3 regions of the Streptomyces sp. NPDC046335 genome follow, and region 1 is predicted to be linked to each of the others. Evidence: riboswitches for the same ligand, from Rfam matches in the RefSeq annotation. Region 1 holds a riboswitch; each other region holds the start of a gene.
What was found. A riboswitch is a leader RNA that binds a small molecule or an ion and turns the genes downstream of it on or off. The one in region 1 is predicted to bind cyclic di-AMP.

Region 1 (5,318 bases):
TAAATGCCTACGTGGCTGATGTCGTCGTAGAAGAAGACCAGGTCACCCGGTTTGGCGTCCGCAGTCTTCACCGTCGTGCCGACCTTGACCTGGTCCCACGTGGTGCGCGGCAGTGAGATCCCGGCGGCCTTCCAGGCGTCCTGGGTGAGCCCGGAGCAGTCGTAGGAGTCGGGGCCCGTGGCGCCCCATACGTAGGGCTTGCCGATCTGGGCCTCGGCGAAGTCGATGACCTTCGCGGCCTTGGTGGCGTAGCTGCCGTCCGTGCTCCCGGAGCCCGAGCCCGAGCCTGTGCCGGAGCCCGTACCCGTACCCGTATCCGAGCCGGTGCCGGAGCCCGAGCCGGAGCCCTGGCCGTCCTCCCGCTCCCGCTCCTTCTCCTTCCGCGCCGCCTCCTCGGCCTCGCGCTTGCGCTCCGCCTCGGCGGCCTGTTCGCGGGCCAGCTTCTCGGCCTTGCGCTTGGCCTCCCGCTCCTTCTTGCGCTCGATCGCCGCGAGCCGCGCCTTCTCCTCGGTGGTCAGCTCCGAGAGCAGCTCGCGCGCCTCGCCCAGTTTCTTCTGGACGGTCCGCTTGCTGGTCCGCAGGTTTTCCCGCGAGTCGGTCAGCGTCTCCAGGCTCTTCGCCGCCTTCGTGCGCTGCTTCGTCGCCGCGGCTCGCTGCGTCTCGTAGTCGTCGACGGCCTTCTTCTGCCGCGTGGTCAGCCGGTCCGCCAGGTGGTTCTGGTCGAAATAGCCCTGCGGGTCGTCGGCCAGCAGCATGGTGGCCGTCTCCGAGACGCCTCCGGTGCGGTACTGCGCGGCGGCGAAGGAGCCGAGCTCCTGACGCGCGTCGTTCAGCTTGTCCGTGCGCTTGGCCACATCGTCCAGGACGCGGTCGACCTTCTTGCGCTGCTTCTCGGTCTTCTCCTTGGCCGAGTTGTACTTCTGGGTGGCCACGCCCGCTTGGTGGTAGAGGGCGTCGACCTTCTTCTGGACCTCTTCCAGGCTGGGCTTGGCGGGCGCCGACGGCGCGGCCTGGGCGCTCTGGGAGAGGAGCGCCACGGAGGTGAGGGCGGCCGTGGTGATGCCGACGGCGGGGGCGGTGCGAATTCCGGCTGACCGGGTCCGCGGCTTGCGGTGCGACGCCAAGGGAGGCGACTCCTTCCGTAGGCCGCCTACCGGGTTAGCTGTCGGGTTCGGGCGGGTGGTCCGGAAGGTTGCCCTACGGTTCCGTACTGCGTACGGGACCGATTCACCCCAAGTTCTCGGTGGGTCCCCGGCTCCGAACATGTCGGACTCGGCGGGGGCCGCGCGTTCCCGGCGGGGTTCGCCGGTGGGAATACGAGCGGCCCGCGCAGCACGCTAGCCAACTTGTGTGGCGCCTGTGAAGGTTGATGTTCGATATGCCCGATACATTTTCGTGACTTTACGAGGCCCCGGGCGCGGCCTCGTGACGCGATGGCAGAGGGTGCTCGGTAGTGGACACGCTGTGAGCCAAGGAGTGGGTCGGCGGAACCCGGCGCGGGTTGTCAGTGGGTCCGCCTAGACTCGGGAGGCGATGAGCAGCCTCTTTGACGACAGCTTCCTGGCGGACCTGCAGCCCTCGCGGGCCACGGACGAAGAACCTCCGCCCCCGCCCGAGGACAGCGCTCCGGAGCCCGTTCCGGACGACTTGTTCGACGGGAAGTTCGACGCGCCCATGACCCGGGACACGCACTACCGGGACGGTGCCCCGCGCCCGGTGATCGACCCGGCGGCGCTGCTCGAGGGGCTGAACGAGAACCAGCGCGCGGCCGTCGTGCACGCGGGTGCCCCGCTGCTCATCGTCGCCGGCGCCGGTTCCGGCAAGACCCGTGTGCTGACCCACCGCATCGCGTACCTCCTCGCCGCGCGCGGCGTGCACCCCGGCCAGATCCTCGCGATCACCTTCACGAACAAGGCCGCGGGTGAGATGAGGGAGCGCGTCGAGCAGCTCGTGGGGCCCCGGGCCAACGCGATGTGGGTGTCGACGTTCCACAGCGCCTGCGTCCGCATCCTGCGCCGCGAGTACAAGAAGCTGGGCTTCACGTCCTCCTTCTCGATCTACGACGCGGCGGACTCCAAGCGCTTGATGGCTCTGGTCTGCCGCGACCTCGACCTCGACCCGAAGAAGTTCCCGCCGAAGTCGTTCAGCGCCAAGATCTCCAACCTCAAGAACGAGCTGATCGACGAGGACGACTTCGCGAGCAAGGCCGCCGACGGCTTCGAGAAGACCCTCGCCCAGGCCTATGCCATGTACCAGTCACGCCTGCGCGAGGCGAACGCGCTGGACTTCGACGACCTGATCATGACGACGGTCAACCTCCTGCGCGCCTTCCCGGACGTCGCGGAGCACTACCGCCGCCGCTTCCGCCACGTCATGGTCGACGAGTACCAGGACACGAACCACGCGCAGTACGCCCTCGTGCGTGAGCTGGTCGGCCCCTCCGGGGGCGAGGGGGACGACCCGGCCGAGCTGTGCGTGGTGGGTGACGCGGACCAGTCGATCTACGCCTTCCGCGGCGCCACCATCCGCAACATCCTCCAGTTCGAGGAGGACTACACCGACGCGACGACGATCCTCCTGGAGCAGAACTACCGCTCCACACAGACGATCCTGACCGCCGCCAACGCGGTCATCGAGCGGAACGAGAGCCGTCGCCCGAAGAACCTCTGGACCAACCAGGGCGCGGGCGCGCGCATCACCGGTTACGTGGCGGACACCGAGCACGACGAGGCGCAGTTCGTCGCCGACGAGATCGACCGCCTCACGGACGCGGGCGACGCGAAGGCCGGCGACGTCGCGATCTTCTACCGGACGAACGCGCAGTCCCGTGTCTTCGAAGAGATCTTCATCCGCGTCGGCCTGCCCTACAAGGTCGTCGGCGGCGTCCGCTTCTACGAGCGCAAAGAGGTCCGCGATGTGCTGGCCTACCTGCGCGTTCTCGCCAATCCCGAGGACGCCGTCCCGCTGCGGCGCATCCTCAACGTACCCAAGAGGGGCATCGGCGACCGCGCCGAGGCGATGATCGACGCGCTCTCGCAGCGCGAAAAGATCTCGTTCCCGCAGGCGCTGCGCCGCGTCGACGAGGCGTACGGAATGGCGGCCCGCTCCACGAACGCCGTCAAGCGGTTCAACACGCTCATGGAGGAGCTGCGGACCGTCGTCGAGTCGGGCGCGGGCCCGGCCGTCATCCTGGAGGCCGTGCTCGAACGCACGGGCTACCTCGCCGAGTTGCAGGCCTCGACGGACCCGCAGGACGAGACCCGCATCGAGAACCTCCAGGAGCTCGCCGCCGTGGCGCTGGAGTTCGAACAGGAGAACGCCCAGCGGGAAGAGGTACGGGCCGCCGATGCCGAGGCGGCGGAAGCCGCGGCGGGAGAAGGCGCAGCGGGAGAAGGAGCGGCGGCGCAAGGCAATGCCGGAGAAGGCGACGCAGGAGAGGGTGAGACGGGAGAAGACGAGGCGGGGGCCGCGCAGGCCGGATCGCTCTCCGCCTTCCTCGAGCGTGTCGCGCTCGTCGCCGACTCGGACCAGATTCCGGATGAGGAGGACGACGGCTCCGGAGTCATCACCTTGATGACGCTCCACACCGCCAAGGGCCTGGAGTTCCCCGTGGTGTTCCTGACCGGCATGGAGGACGGCGTCTTCCCGCACATGCGCTCCCTCGGCCAGGTCAAGGAGCTGGAGGAGGAGCGCCGACTGGCATACGTGGGCATCACGCGCGCGCGGGAGCGGCTGTACCTCACGCGTTCTTCGTTGCGCAGCGCCTGGGGCCAGCCCTCCTACAACCCGCCTTCGCGCTTCCTCGAAGAGATTCCGGAAGCGCATCTGGACTGGAAGCGGAAGGGTTCCGTCGGCGCCCCGGCGTCGTCAGGCCCGGCTGCGGGCATCGCCTCGTCGCTGTCCTCGTCGCGCTCGCGTACGGGCGGTGCACAGGGCTTCGCGACGCGCCGCGCCTCGGAGAAGCCGGTGGTCGCGCTGGCTGTCGGGGACCGGGTCACGCACGACCAGTTCGGCCTCGGGACCGTGGTCGGAGTCAAGGGCACGGGGGCGAACGCGGAGGCGACGGTGGACTTCGGCGAGCCCAAGCCGAAGCGGCTCCTGCTGCGGTACGCGCCGGTCGAGAAGTTGTGACACCCGGGATTTCGTGACGCCCGGGACTTCGTGACGCCGGGATTTCGTGACGTCCTGGCCGCCCTGGAGGTTCTGACCTCGGGGCGGCGGGGGCGAGGCCGGAGTTACGTCGGGTCGAGGTCGTGGCTGCGCAGCCACGGCAGCGGGTCTATCGCGGAGCCGCCGCCGGGACGTACCTCGAAGTGCAGGTGCGGGCCGGTGGAGTTGCCGGAGTTGCCGGAGAAGGCGATGACGTCGCCCGCCTTCACGGGACCGCTGGAGATCTTGTGCGTGGAGAGATGGCAGTACCACGTCTCCGTGCCGTCCTTGGCGGTCACGATCGCCATGTTGCCGTAGGCGCTGTTCCACTTTGTGGAGACGGTCCCGTCGGTCGCCGCCAGGACCTCCGTGCCGTACGACACCGGGAAGTCGATGCCGGAGTGCGCCGACATCCAGTTGACGCCCGCCTGGCCGTAGTAGGCGCTGAGTCCGTGCTGCTTCACCGGCAGGCTGAACTTGGGGCGGAGCCGCTCCTTGCGTGCCGCGTCCGCCGCCGCCTTCTTCTGGGCGGCCACCTTCTCGGCCTTGAGGTCGATGCGCTCCTGCGTGCGGCTCGCGCGGTCAGCGAAGTCGCCCGCGTCGGCGGAGAGGTTCGCGAGCTGCGTGTCCAGCTTGTTGTTGGCGGTCGACGGCTTCACGGACGTGACGTCCGGGGCCGAGGCCGCCGTCTCCTTCTGGTCGTCCCCGCCGAAGTCGCCCACCGAGGCCGCGGCCACACCGGCGACACCCATCACACAGGCGGAGGGCACCGCGACGGTGAACAGGGCGGAACGCTTCGCCGGCGTACGACGTCGGGTCCGCGAACGGCCCTGACCGGCTCCGCCGTTCTTCGCGCGGGAGGCACGGGGTGCGGGGCTCGGGACCACGGCGACCTGCTCGTGTTCCGAGGTGTCGTACGGGGCGTCGGCGGAGATCTCGTACTGCTCGGTGAGCTCGTACGGCTGCTCGTCCGCGAGGTTCGTGAGATCCGAGAGTTCCGCGTGGTCGGCGGGGTGCCCGGGGTCTGCGGGGTGCTCGGGGTGCCTTGGTTCGTACGGCTCGTGAGCGCCCTGCGGGGCGTGCGTGTCGTGCGCGTCGTGTGTGTCACCGGCGGAGTTCCACGCCGTGGCGTCGTACGCGCCCGTGTCGAAGGGCTGCGTCTCCCACGG
Region 2 (5,318 bases), on a different contig from region 1:
CGGTGACGGAGGGCGTCCCGCTGGGCCAGCCGAGCCTGGCCCTCGCGGCGAAGCTGGCCTCGCGGGCGCGGACGGCCGGCCTCCGGGTCCAGGTGCCCCAGGGCGAGGGCATCGCCTACGAACTCCTCGCGCTCGCCCTGCGCGCGGAGGCCGAGGGCGTGGACCCCGAGTCGGCACTGCGGGTCGCCGCACGGGCCTACCGGGACGCCGTTCTGGCCGCCGAGGGGGCGGAGCGCCGATGACCGGGCCCAGCGCCGCGAGCGCCCCGCAGCGGGGCGAGCAGGGGCCCGAGCTCTTCACCTGGGAGTTCGCCACCGACCCCTACCCCGCGTACGCCTGGCTGCGGGAGAACTCGCCCGTGCACAGGACCACGCTGCCCAGCGGGGTGGAGGCATGGCTCGTCACGCGGTACGCCGACGCCAAGGACGCCCTCGCCGACCAGCGGCTCAGCAAGAACCCCGCCCATCACGACGAGCCCGCGCACGCCAAGGGCAAGACCGGCATTCCGGGCGAGCGCAAGGCCGAGCTGATGACGCATCTGCTCAACATCGACCCGCCGGACCACACCCGCCTGCGCAGGCTCGTCGCGAAGGCGTTCACGCCGCGCCGCGTGGCGGAGTTCGCCCCGCGGGTGCAGGAGCTGACGGACGCCCTCATCGACGCGATCCTGGAGAAGGCCGGTGAGGGCGGTGAGGCAGGCGAGGACGGCAAGGAGGGCCAGGACGGCGGGGACGGCAAGGACGGCGAGAAGAAGGGGGCGGCCGACCTCATCCACGAGTTCGCCTTCCCGCTCCCCATCTACGCCATCTGCGACCTGCTCGGCGTCCCCCGCGAGGACCAGGACGACTTCCGCGACTGGGCGGGCATGATGATCCGTCACGGCGGGGGCCCGAGGGGCGGCGTGGCCCGGTCGGTGAAGAAGATGCGCGGCTATCTCGCCGAGCTGATCCACCGCAAGCGCCTCGACCCGGGCGACGACCTCATCTCCGGCCTGATCCGCGCCTCCGACCACGGCGAGCACCTCACGGAGAACGAGGCCGCCGCCATGGCCTTCATCCTGCTCTTCGCCGGCTTCGAGACCACCGTCAACCTCATCGGCAACGGCGTGTACGCCCTCCTGACCCACCCCGAGCAGCGCGAACGCCTCCAGAAGGCGCTGGCCGAAGGCGACACCGGGCTCCTGGAGACCGGCGTCGAGGAACTCCTGCGCTTCGACGGGCCCGTGGAGCTCGCCACCTGGCGGTTCGCCACCGAGGCGCTGACCATCGGCGGGCAGCGCATCGCCGCGGGCGACCCCGTCCTCGTCGTCCTCGCCGCCGCCGACCGCGACCCCGAGCGGTTCGAGCACCCGGACACCCTGGACCTGTCGCGCCGCGACAACCAGCACCTCGGATACGGCCACGGAATCCACTACTGCCTGGGCGCACCGCTCGCCCGTCTGGAGGGCAGAACCGCCCTCGCGACGCTGCTCCGACGCCTTCCTGACCTGCAACTGGCGGTCGATCCGTCGGATTTGCGGTGGCGTGGCGGGCTCATCATGCGCGGACTGCGGACGCTGCCGGTGGAGTTCACATCCGCACAGGGGAGGGCCCACAACTGACGGGGCGTCACGATTGTGACTTTCACGTGATCTCCGCTGCATCGACTTGTGACAAGCGTTCGACTGCGGCTACGTTCACGTCGACTCGGGCACCCCGTTGCCCGGTCGCCGCACAAGTCTCCCGAAAGGCAACCGCATGCTCTCCGGCAATGGTCGTCACCGACGCCCCCGCCAGGCCCCGGTCCTCATCGTCGCGGCAGGAGTCACCGGATCCGCCATCGCCATCCCGCTCCTCGGAGCGACCAGCGCGAGCGCCGCTCCCACGGTGACGTGGGACAAGCTCGCCGAGTGCGAGAGCGGCGGCGCGTGGAGCGCCAACCCCGGCAACGGTTACTACGGAGGGCTCCAGCTCTCCCAGGAGACCTGGGAGGCCAACGGCGGCCTCGTCTACGCGCCCAGCGCCGACCAGGCCTCCAAGTCCCAGCAGATAGCCGTGGCCGAGCGCGTCCTGAACGGGCAGGGCCCCGAGGCGTGGCCGAGCTGCGCCCCGATCGCCGGCCTCACGGACGACGGCGCCGAGGCCGACGTGGACCCCGGCAACCCGATCGTCCCCGCGCCCACGGATTCGTCCGGCTCGGAGAAGTCGGAGAAGAAGGAGGAGGACTCCGCGAAGACGGGGGACTCCGAGAAGAAGGACGAGTCGTCCGACGACGCGTCAGAGGGCGAGGAGAAGCCCTCGGACGACGCGTCGGACAGCGCGGAGCCCTCCGACGACGCGAGCGACACGCCGGACTCCGGTTCCGACTCCGGTTCCGACCGAGAGAAGGATCACGACAAGTCCGGCAAGAAGGACAGCGAGGACAGCAAGGACGGCAAGGCCGACGAGGCGGAGCCCGGCGGCAAGGCGGAGAAGGGCGCGCCGGACGGCTCGGACGAGTCCGCGGACGGCGAGAGCACTTCGCCCACGGGCAGGGACGAGGACTCCGCTTCCTCCACCGGCCGGCACCGCGGCGGCAGCGCGCGGGAGAGCGGTTCGGGCGCCGACGGGAGTGCCTCCGGCGACCGTTCGGGCCGGCACGCCTCGCGCGGCCACGAGCGGACGGACAAGCCGGCCGACGGGACGTACACGGTCCGCTCCGGCGACAACCTCTCGGCGATCGCCGACGACCACGGTGTGGACGGCGGTTGGTCCAGGCTCTACACCGAGAACAAGAAGACCGTCGGGGACGACCCGGACCTCATTCTCCCCGGTCAGAGCCTCGATTTGGGCGAAAAATAGGGGTAGTTGACGATGCGTCGGCGGGGTACTTCGCGTCGAATGCCCGTTTTGGCGCGAGTGAGAGATGGGTCTCAGAAGCCCTGATCGTCTTTGAAATTCGGGTGGTCCCCTGTCTACGGTCGTGACCGCTCGCCATTGGTGGGCCCCGCCGGTCGGTACGCCGAATCCTGCCAACGGCCGGACGGGAACAATCGTCGCTTCGAGCGCCGTAGGCAGGAGCGGGGGACCCAAGGTAAGTGCCGGGCCCGGAAGTTCGGCTCCGAACAGGAGCGGGACGTACGGACCGGCTAGGGGTGGAGCCGCACTCGGGAGAGTGCGGCCGGGCAACTTCACTGGCCCGAACCCGACAGCTCACCTCGCAGGCGTCGGTGAGGGGATCAACTCATGCTGTTTTCCAGCAAGGGCAAGCACCGCCGTCCGTCCAAGGCCACCCGTGTCGTCACGCTCGCCGGTGTCACCGGTGCCGCCGTGGCGGCCCCGCTGATGGCCGCCGGTTCGGCCTCGGCCGCCACCGCCTCCGAGTGGGACGCCGTCGCCCAGTGCGAGTCGGGCGGCAACTGGTCCATCAACACCGGCAACGGCTACCAGGGCGGCCTGCAGTTCTCGCCGTCCACCTGGGCCGCGTACGGCGGCACCAAGTACGCGTCCAGCGCCGACAAGGCCTCCAAGGCCCAGCAGATCGAGATCGCCGAGAAGGTCCTCGCGGGCCAGGGCAAGGGTGCCTGGCCGAGCTGTGGTGTCGGCCTCTCCAACGCCTCCGGTGGCGGCGGCGCCCAGCAGCAGGCCCCGCAGCAGCAGACCAAGCCGCAGCCGCAGAAGACGCAGCAGCAGGCCCCGCAGCAGCAGGCCGCCCCGCAGGAGCAGGCCGCGCCGAAGCCGCAGCCCGCGCCGCAGACCCAGACCAAGAAGACCGTCGAGACCCCGACCGGCAAGAAGGTCGAGAAGGGCGACGGCGAGTACAAGGTCAAGACGGGCGACACCCTGTCGAAGATCGCCGAGTCGCACGACGTCAAGGGCGGCTGGCAGAAGGTCTACAAGCTCAACGGCGACATCATCGACAACGCCGACTTCATCTACCCGGGCCAGCAGCTCCACCTGAGCTGACCCGCGCGGCCACGGCCGTGCCTCGGCGGACGCACGGCCGTACCCCCGTCCCCACGGGCTCCCCGCCCCGGTGCGCGTATCCCCCGTACGCACCGGGGCGGGGGTATGTCCGCCCCCGGCCCCCGGCTGGTCGCCCCCGGCTGTTCGCCTTCAGCGAGCTACTGGTCAGTAGAAACGCGGGCTTCCGTCCCGTTTCCCCGGTATTTGGGCGCTCGTGCGTCCCACGGGGCGGGCGGTCGGCTGGCCGAAGGCTCCGGGCCGGTTAGGCTCAGGAGACGCAGGGCCGAAGCGGCCCCGCGTAAACGCGTCACATCCCAGAAGGAGATGCTCGTGCCGTCCATCGACGTCGTCGTAGCCCGGGAAATCCTGGACTCCCGAGGCAACCCCACGGTCGAGGTCGAGGTCGGCCTCGACGACGGCAGCACGGGTCGTGCCGCCGTCCCGTCCGGTGCCTCCACCGGAGCCTTCGAGGCCATCGAACTCCGTGACGGTGACCCCAACCGTTACATGGGCAAGGGCGTGGAGAAGGCCGTCCTCGCCGTCATCGAGCAGATCGGCCCGGAGCTCGTCGGCTACGACGCCACCGAGCAGCGCCTGATCGACCAGGCCATGTTCGACCTGGACGCCACCGACAACAAGGGCTCGCTCGGCGCCAACGCCATCCTCGGCGTCTCGCTCGCCGTCGCGCACGCCGCGTCCGAGGCCAGCGACCTGCCGCTCTTCCGCTACCTCGGCGGTCCGAACGCGCACCTGCTGCCCGTCCCGATGATGAACATCCTGAACGGTGGGTCGCACGCCGACTCCAACGTCGACATCCAGGAGTTCATGATCGCCCCGATCGGCGCGGAGTCCTTCTCCGAGGCCCTGCGCTGGGGCACCGAGGTCTACCACACGCTGAAGAAGGTCCTGAAGAGCAAGGGCCTGGCCACCGGCCTCGGCGACGAGGGCGGCTTCGCGCCGAACCTCGACTCCAACCGCGCCGCCCTGGACCTCATCCTCGAGGCCATCAAGGAGGCCGGCTACGTCCCCGGCGAGCAGATCGCGCTCGCCCTCGACGTCGCCGCGTCCGAGTTCTACAAGGACGGCTCGTACGAGTTCGAGGGCAAGACCCGCTCGGCCGCCGAGATGACCGAGTACTACGCGGAGCTCGTCGCCGCGTACCCGCTCGTCTCCATCGAGGACCCGCTGTTCGAGGACGACTGGGCCGGCTGGAACGCCATCACCGAGCAGCTCGGCGAGAAGGTCCAGCTGGTGGGCGACGACCTGTTCGTCACCAACCCGGAGCGCCTGGCCCGCGGCATCGAGGAGAAGTCCGCGAACGCCCTGCTGGTCAAGGTCAACCAGATCGGTTCGCTGACCGAGACGCTGGACGCCGTCGAGATGGCCCAGCGCAAC
Region 3 (5,318 bases), on a different contig from region 1:
CGACTACGCCTCGTACACCTGGGGCAAGGCCGCGGGCCGCACGGTCGCGGAGTACGAGACGTACGCGACGTCCCTGGCGTTCCTGCGCCACCGGGGCCGCAAGGGCCGGGCGGGCGCCGACTTCGTCGCCCGCGAGCGTGAGCTCCTGCACCGGCTCTGGGAGCGCCGCGAACCGGCCCGCCCCGCCCTGGCCTACGCGGCCCGCGCGACGGCCCCGGTCCCGCTGCCCGGCCCGTACGCCCTGTACGGGCGCCCGCAGTACGGCTACCAGGCCCCGGCGGCGTACGGCCACCCGCCGTACGCACCCCTCCCGTACGGGCAGCCGCAGGCGTACCCGGCGGCGCAGGCGTACAACCCGTATCGCACCTAGGCACCTGGGCACCTTGGCTCCGGCGGCCCTCAGGCTCAGGCAGAGGCCGTGTTCAGCGTCGAGAGTTCGGCCGCCGTCAGTTCCAGGTCCGCCACCGCGAGCAGCGCGGGAAGCTGTTCGACCGTGCGCGCGGAGGCGATCGGCGCGGCGACGGTGGGCTGGGCGGCCAGCCAGGCGAGCGCCACGGTCGCCGGTTCGGCGCCCCGCGTCCGCGCGATCTCGTCGAGCGCGACGAGCACCCGGTCGCCCCGCTCGGTGCCCACGTACTCCTCGACCCGCGAGCTCCGGGCGCTCTCGACCGTGACGCCGGGGCGGTACTTGCCGGTCAGGAAGCCGGACGCGAGCGCGTAGTAGGGGACGGCCGCGAGGCCGGAGCGCGAGGCGACCTCCTGGAGCGGGCCCTCGTAGGTGCCGCGGGAGACCAGGTTGTAGTGCGGCTGGAGCGCGGTATAGCGCGCGAGGCCCTCGCGGTCGGAGAGGTCGAGGGACTCCTGGAGCCGCTCGGGGGTGATGTTGGAGGCGGCGATCGCGCGGACCTTGCCGGCCCTGACCAGCTCGTCGAGGGCGCCGATGAACTCCTCGACGGGGACCGAGGGGTCGTCGTAGTGGGTGTAGTACAGGTCGATGTAGTCGGTGCCCAGGCGGCGCAGCGACTCCTCGGCGGCGGCCTTGATGGTGTTCGCGGCGAGGCCCTTGTGGTCGGGGTGCGCGCCGACCTTGGTGGCGATGACGACGTCGGAGCGGTTGCCGCGGCTCGCCAGCCATTCGCCGATCAGGGTCTCCGACTCGCCGCCCCGGTTCCCCTCCACCCAGGCCGAGTAGGCGTCGGCGGTGTCGATGAAGTTGCCGCCCGCCGCGGTGTAGGCGTCGAGGACGGCGAAGGACGCCGTCCGGTCGGCGGTCCAGCCGAAGACGTTGCCGCCGAGGGCGAGCGGGAAGACCTCGAGGTCGGATGAGCCAAGCGTACGGAGAGAAGTCATGCGTTCCTCAACGACCGCGGCGGAAACGGAATTCCACGAACCATCGTGCGTCCGTGGCACTGCTCCGGACCGACGGCACTGCTCCTGACCGGCGGCACTGCTCCTGACCGGCGGCCCTGGCGCCGGGGGGTTGGCGCCAGGACCACCGGAGTCAGGGGTTGAGGCCCTTGCCCTGAAGCCAGGCGAGCGGGTCGATGTTGGCGCCGGCCGCGGTGTGGACCTCCATGTGGAGGTGCGGTCCCGTCACATTGCCGGTCGCGCCGACGCGGCCGATGACGTCGCCCGTGCTGACCTTCTGCCCGGCGCTGACGTTCATCGAGGACTGGTGGCAGTACCAGACCTCGGTGCCGTCATCGAGCTCCAGGACCGTGCGGTAGCCGTAGGCCCCGGCCCAGCCGGCCTCCTTGACGGTGCCGGTGTGCACGGCCTTGAGCGGCGTACCCGTCGGCGCGGCGAAGTCGAGGCCGGTGTGCTGCCCGGAGGACCACATGGAACCGGAGTCACCGAAGTGCGAGGTCAGGGTGTACGAGGAGGTGGGGATCGCGAAGCTCTTGGCGAGCTTGGCCAGGCGCTCGGCCTCGGCCTTCGCCTTGCGGGCCTCCTCCTCCTTCTTCTTCTTCGCGGCGGCCTTGGCCTCGATCTTCTGCTCGGCCGCCTTCTGCTGGGCGGCGGCCTCCTCGGCGGCCTTCTTGACGGCGGCGCCCTCGGCCGCGGTCCGTACCGCGTCGTCGGCCTGGCTCTGCTGGTTCTCGGCCTGCCGCATGATGCGGGCGCGCAGCGCCTCGCCCGCGTCGGTGGTGCCCTGCTCGGCGTCGGCGGAGCTGACACCGGCGGCGGTGAGCGGGGCCGCGGCGGTGGCGGCGTTCGCCGCGGAGCCGGAGCCGGAGTCGGCGGAGTCGTCGGAGATCAGCGAGCCGACGCCGGGAAGGGACTTGGCCTCCGGCAGCGAGTCGGTGACGGCGCCCAGGTCGGGCATCGATATGGAGACCGGCGGCTTGCCGTCCTGCGCGGTGGCGATGCCGCCCGCGCCGACGGCGGCGATGACGCCGACGCCCAGGACGGTGGAGCTGCGGGCGAGGCCGCCGCCGCCCTTCTTGTGCACACGGTGCCTGCCGCGGACGGGACGGACGGACTCCTCGGTGGGATTCCACTCCTCCCAGGTCTGCTCGTCGTACCCACCGAAATCGGGGTCATTCGGAACGTACGCGGCTTCTGGGGCAGGCCGGTTGGACGCCACTGGGGCGCACTCCTTTCCTTCCTTCTCGCCTACCGGGTTAGCTGACGGGTTCGGAGCAGGAAGGTCTCCTACGAACACCTGGCACGGATGCGCAGATGCCCGATTCACCCCAAGTTGGTGGTTCCCCGGCTCCCTTGCGGGATTAGGCGTGTGCGCACGGAGCCGCCTCTAGTGACGGCTGGGACGACCGCGCTGCGTTATCGAACGTTAATAGACAGCGGGCCCGTATTCCAAGCTGTTCCTGTTGATTGTTAACGCCCCCGGGGCATGATCCGACCGTACGTATGGGGACACGGGGGCCGCGAACGGGGCGAGTTGCCCGGCCGCGTGGCCGAACCGGAACCTGCCATCCGCTTGACAGTACGTCAGTTGTTATGCAGAGGGGTGCAGTTCAGTCACCCGGCGTGACATCGGGGTCGTCCGCGGCGGGCCGCCGCACCGCGAGCAGCGCCAGGTCGTCCGTCGCGCCGCCCCCGGTGTGCCACCGCACCTCCTGCGTGAGGGTGGCAAGGAGCGTCTGCGGGCCCCTGCGGCCCGGGAAGACCCGCCCGCCGAGCCGGGTCGCGGGGTCGTAGAACTCCCCGGCCTCGTTCCGCGCCTCCGAGAGGCCGTCCGTGTAGAAGAGCAGCATCGCGCCCGGCGGGAACTCCGTCTCGTCCGCCCGGTCCGGCCAGGACCCCAGCGAGCCCATGCCGAGCGGCAGCGCGGGCTCGGTCGGCGAGAGCACGCACAGCCGCCCGTCCCCGCGCAGCAGCAGCGGCTCCGGGTGCCCCCGGTTGATCAGGCGTACGTGGCCGTCGCCGTGCCCGATCTCCGCGAGGACGGCCGTGGTGAACCCCTCGAAGGCGTCGAGCCCGTCCCGCCGGGTGCCCTCCCGCGCGAGCGCCCGCTCCAGGCGCTGCGCCACCGCCTCCAGGGTGACCTCCTGCTCGGCGGCCTCGCGGAACGCGCCGATGACGACGGCGACGGCCGCGACCGCCCCCATGCCCTTGCCGCGCACGTCTCCGACGATGAGCCGCACCCCGTGCGGGGTGTCCTGCACGGCGTACAGATCGCCGCCGATGAACGCGTCGGCCTGCGCCGCCTCGTAGCGCGCCGCGATGTCGAGGCCGCCGATGCGGGCGTCCGGCTCCGGCAGGACGGCGCGCTGGGCGGTCTCGGCGATGGAGCGTGCGGTGGCGAGCCGGTCGTTGCCTCGGCGCACGACGCGGTTGATGACGACGGCGAAGACGGCGACGGTCACCACGGTGAGCAGTTCGGTGACGGACTCGACGTGGCCGGCGGCATGGTTGCCGTAGTGCAGCAGGACGACCGCGGCGGAGGCGGCCGCGCCGGTCAGGACGGTGTTGAGCAGCGAGTAGAAGGGGGCGGCGATCAGGGGTGCCGCCGTATAGAGGGGGGCCGCGGTGAACTCTGACGGGGTCGAGATGTCGTACACCATGCCGACGATGAGCAGCAGGAAGGGCAGGGCCCGGACGAAGGTCCGCTCGTGGAGGGTGGCTGCGCTGCCGCCCGGGCGCCGCCCGCGGCGGTTCCCACGGCCGGACCCGTCGGTCCCTCCTCGCTGCCCCACCGCTCGTCTCCCGCCGACTCCGCGCCCATCACCGCGCTGCACCTACCCAGGCTTCCCGCAGCGCGGTGCGGGTGCGACCTGATGTGGGCCGACCGGGTGACGAAAGCGCCCCCACGGGCGCCGGCCCGACGGCCGGAACCGGAAACCCCGGCGGCCGGAACCGGAAACACTTCAGAGCTGGAAAACACTCAGGGCCGGGAAGCTTTTCAGCTTCCCGGCCCTGAGTCTTCAGTAGCGGGGACAGGATTTGAACCTGCGACCTCTGGGTTATGAGCCCAGCGAGCTACCGAGCTGCTCCACCCCGCGTCGTTAAACTCAACTCTACGCCATCCGAAGGGGTGCGTCGAACCACTTGCGCCCCACCCTGCCCCTTGCCCCCGTGCGTGAACGTCTCCAGGCCCCGAAGAGGTCGCCGGTGCCCTCCGGGCGGGCCGTCACAGGACGGGCGGCCGACCGAGGCGCGTGAGCCGCCACACCGTGCGCCAGCGCATGGGCCTGCGCTCCCCACAGGGCTCCCGCACGCCCTCGGCGAAGCCGCCCGCCCACGCGCGAAGCCCCGGCAGGGAGCGGGTACGGGCGACGGTGAGGAGGGTCCAGATGCCCAGGTGTACGGGGATCAGCGGCAGGGGGAGGCGGCGCCGGACCAGCCAGACGCGGTTGCGGGCGGTGTTGCGGAAGTAGACGGCGTGCCGGGCCGGCGAGGTCGCGGGGTGCCGCAGGAGCAGCGCGGGCTCGTAGAGGATCTTCCAGCCGGCGTCGACGGCCCGCCAGGCGAGGTCGGTCTCCTCGTGGCCGAAGAAGAACTCGGCGGGCCAGGTGCCGGTCTGCCGCAGCATCTCCACGGAGAAGGCGTGACCGCCGCCGAGGAAGGCGGTGACCAGGCCCCGGCGCATCGGGTCGGTGGCGCGCAGGCGGGGGATGTGGCGGCGCTGGGTCTCGCCCGTCTCGTCGGCGATGCGGAAGCCGACGATGCCGAGGCGCGGATCGGCGGCGAAGAGGTCCCGCACCCCGCGCAACACGTCACGGTCGACGAGAAGCCCGTCGTCGTCCAGCTCGACGACGACGTCGACGTCACCGAACTCCAGGAGCCGCTCGATCGCCACGTTGCGGCCGCCGGGGCAGCCGAGGTTGTCGTCGAGCTCGACGGCCGTCACCCGG

Region 2: it holds a riboswitch for cyclic di-AMP, as region 1 does, so the genes downstream of both, ACZ6JY_RS13110 (transglycosylase family protein) here and ACZ6JY_RS28605 (C40 family peptidase) in region 1, are expected to answer to the same signal.
Region 3: it holds a riboswitch for cyclic di-AMP, as region 1 does, so the genes downstream of both, ACZ6JY_RS06915 (M23 family metallopeptidase) here and ACZ6JY_RS28605 (C40 family peptidase) in region 1, are expected to answer to the same signal.

The regions. Positions count from the first base shown of each region.
Region 1 covers NZ_JBVJFF010000012.1:111,955-117,272, reverse strand. The annotation lists gene ACZ6JY_RS28605 (C40 family peptidase) at 1-1,124, opposite strand, end outside; cyclic di-AMP (ydaO/yuaA leader) riboswitch at 1,132-1,288, opposite strand; gene ACZ6JY_RS28600 (ATP-dependent DNA helicase) at 1,534-4,131, shown strand; gene ACZ6JY_RS28595 (M23 family metallopeptidase) at 4,236-5,318, opposite strand, start outside.
Region 2 covers NZ_JBVJFF010000005.1:148,110-153,427, reverse strand. The annotation lists gene ACZ6JY_RS13125 (nucleoside triphosphate pyrophosphohydrolase) at 1-242, shown strand, start outside; gene ACZ6JY_RS13120 (cytochrome P450 family protein) at 239-1,600, shown strand; gene ACZ6JY_RS13115 (transglycosylase family protein) at 1,737-2,819, shown strand; cyclic di-AMP (ydaO/yuaA leader) riboswitch at 3,014-3,199, shown strand; gene ACZ6JY_RS13110 (transglycosylase family protein) at 3,204-3,923, shown strand; gene eno (phosphopyruvate hydratase) at 4,254-5,318, shown strand, end outside.
Region 3 covers NZ_JBVJFF010000002.1:673,692-679,009, reverse strand. The annotation lists gene ACZ6JY_RS06925 (PrsW family glutamic-type intramembrane protease) at 1-370, shown strand, start outside; gene ACZ6JY_RS06920 (aldo/keto reductase) at 406-1,350, opposite strand; gene ACZ6JY_RS06915 (M23 family metallopeptidase) at 1,502-2,587, opposite strand; cyclic di-AMP (ydaO/yuaA leader) riboswitch at 2,599-2,746, opposite strand; gene ACZ6JY_RS06910 (PP2C family protein-serine/threonine phosphatase) at 2,979-4,160, opposite strand; tRNA gene ACZ6JY_RS06905 (tRNA-Met) at 4,393-4,466, opposite strand; gene ACZ6JY_RS06900 (glycosyltransferase family 2 protein) at 4,595-5,318, opposite strand, start outside.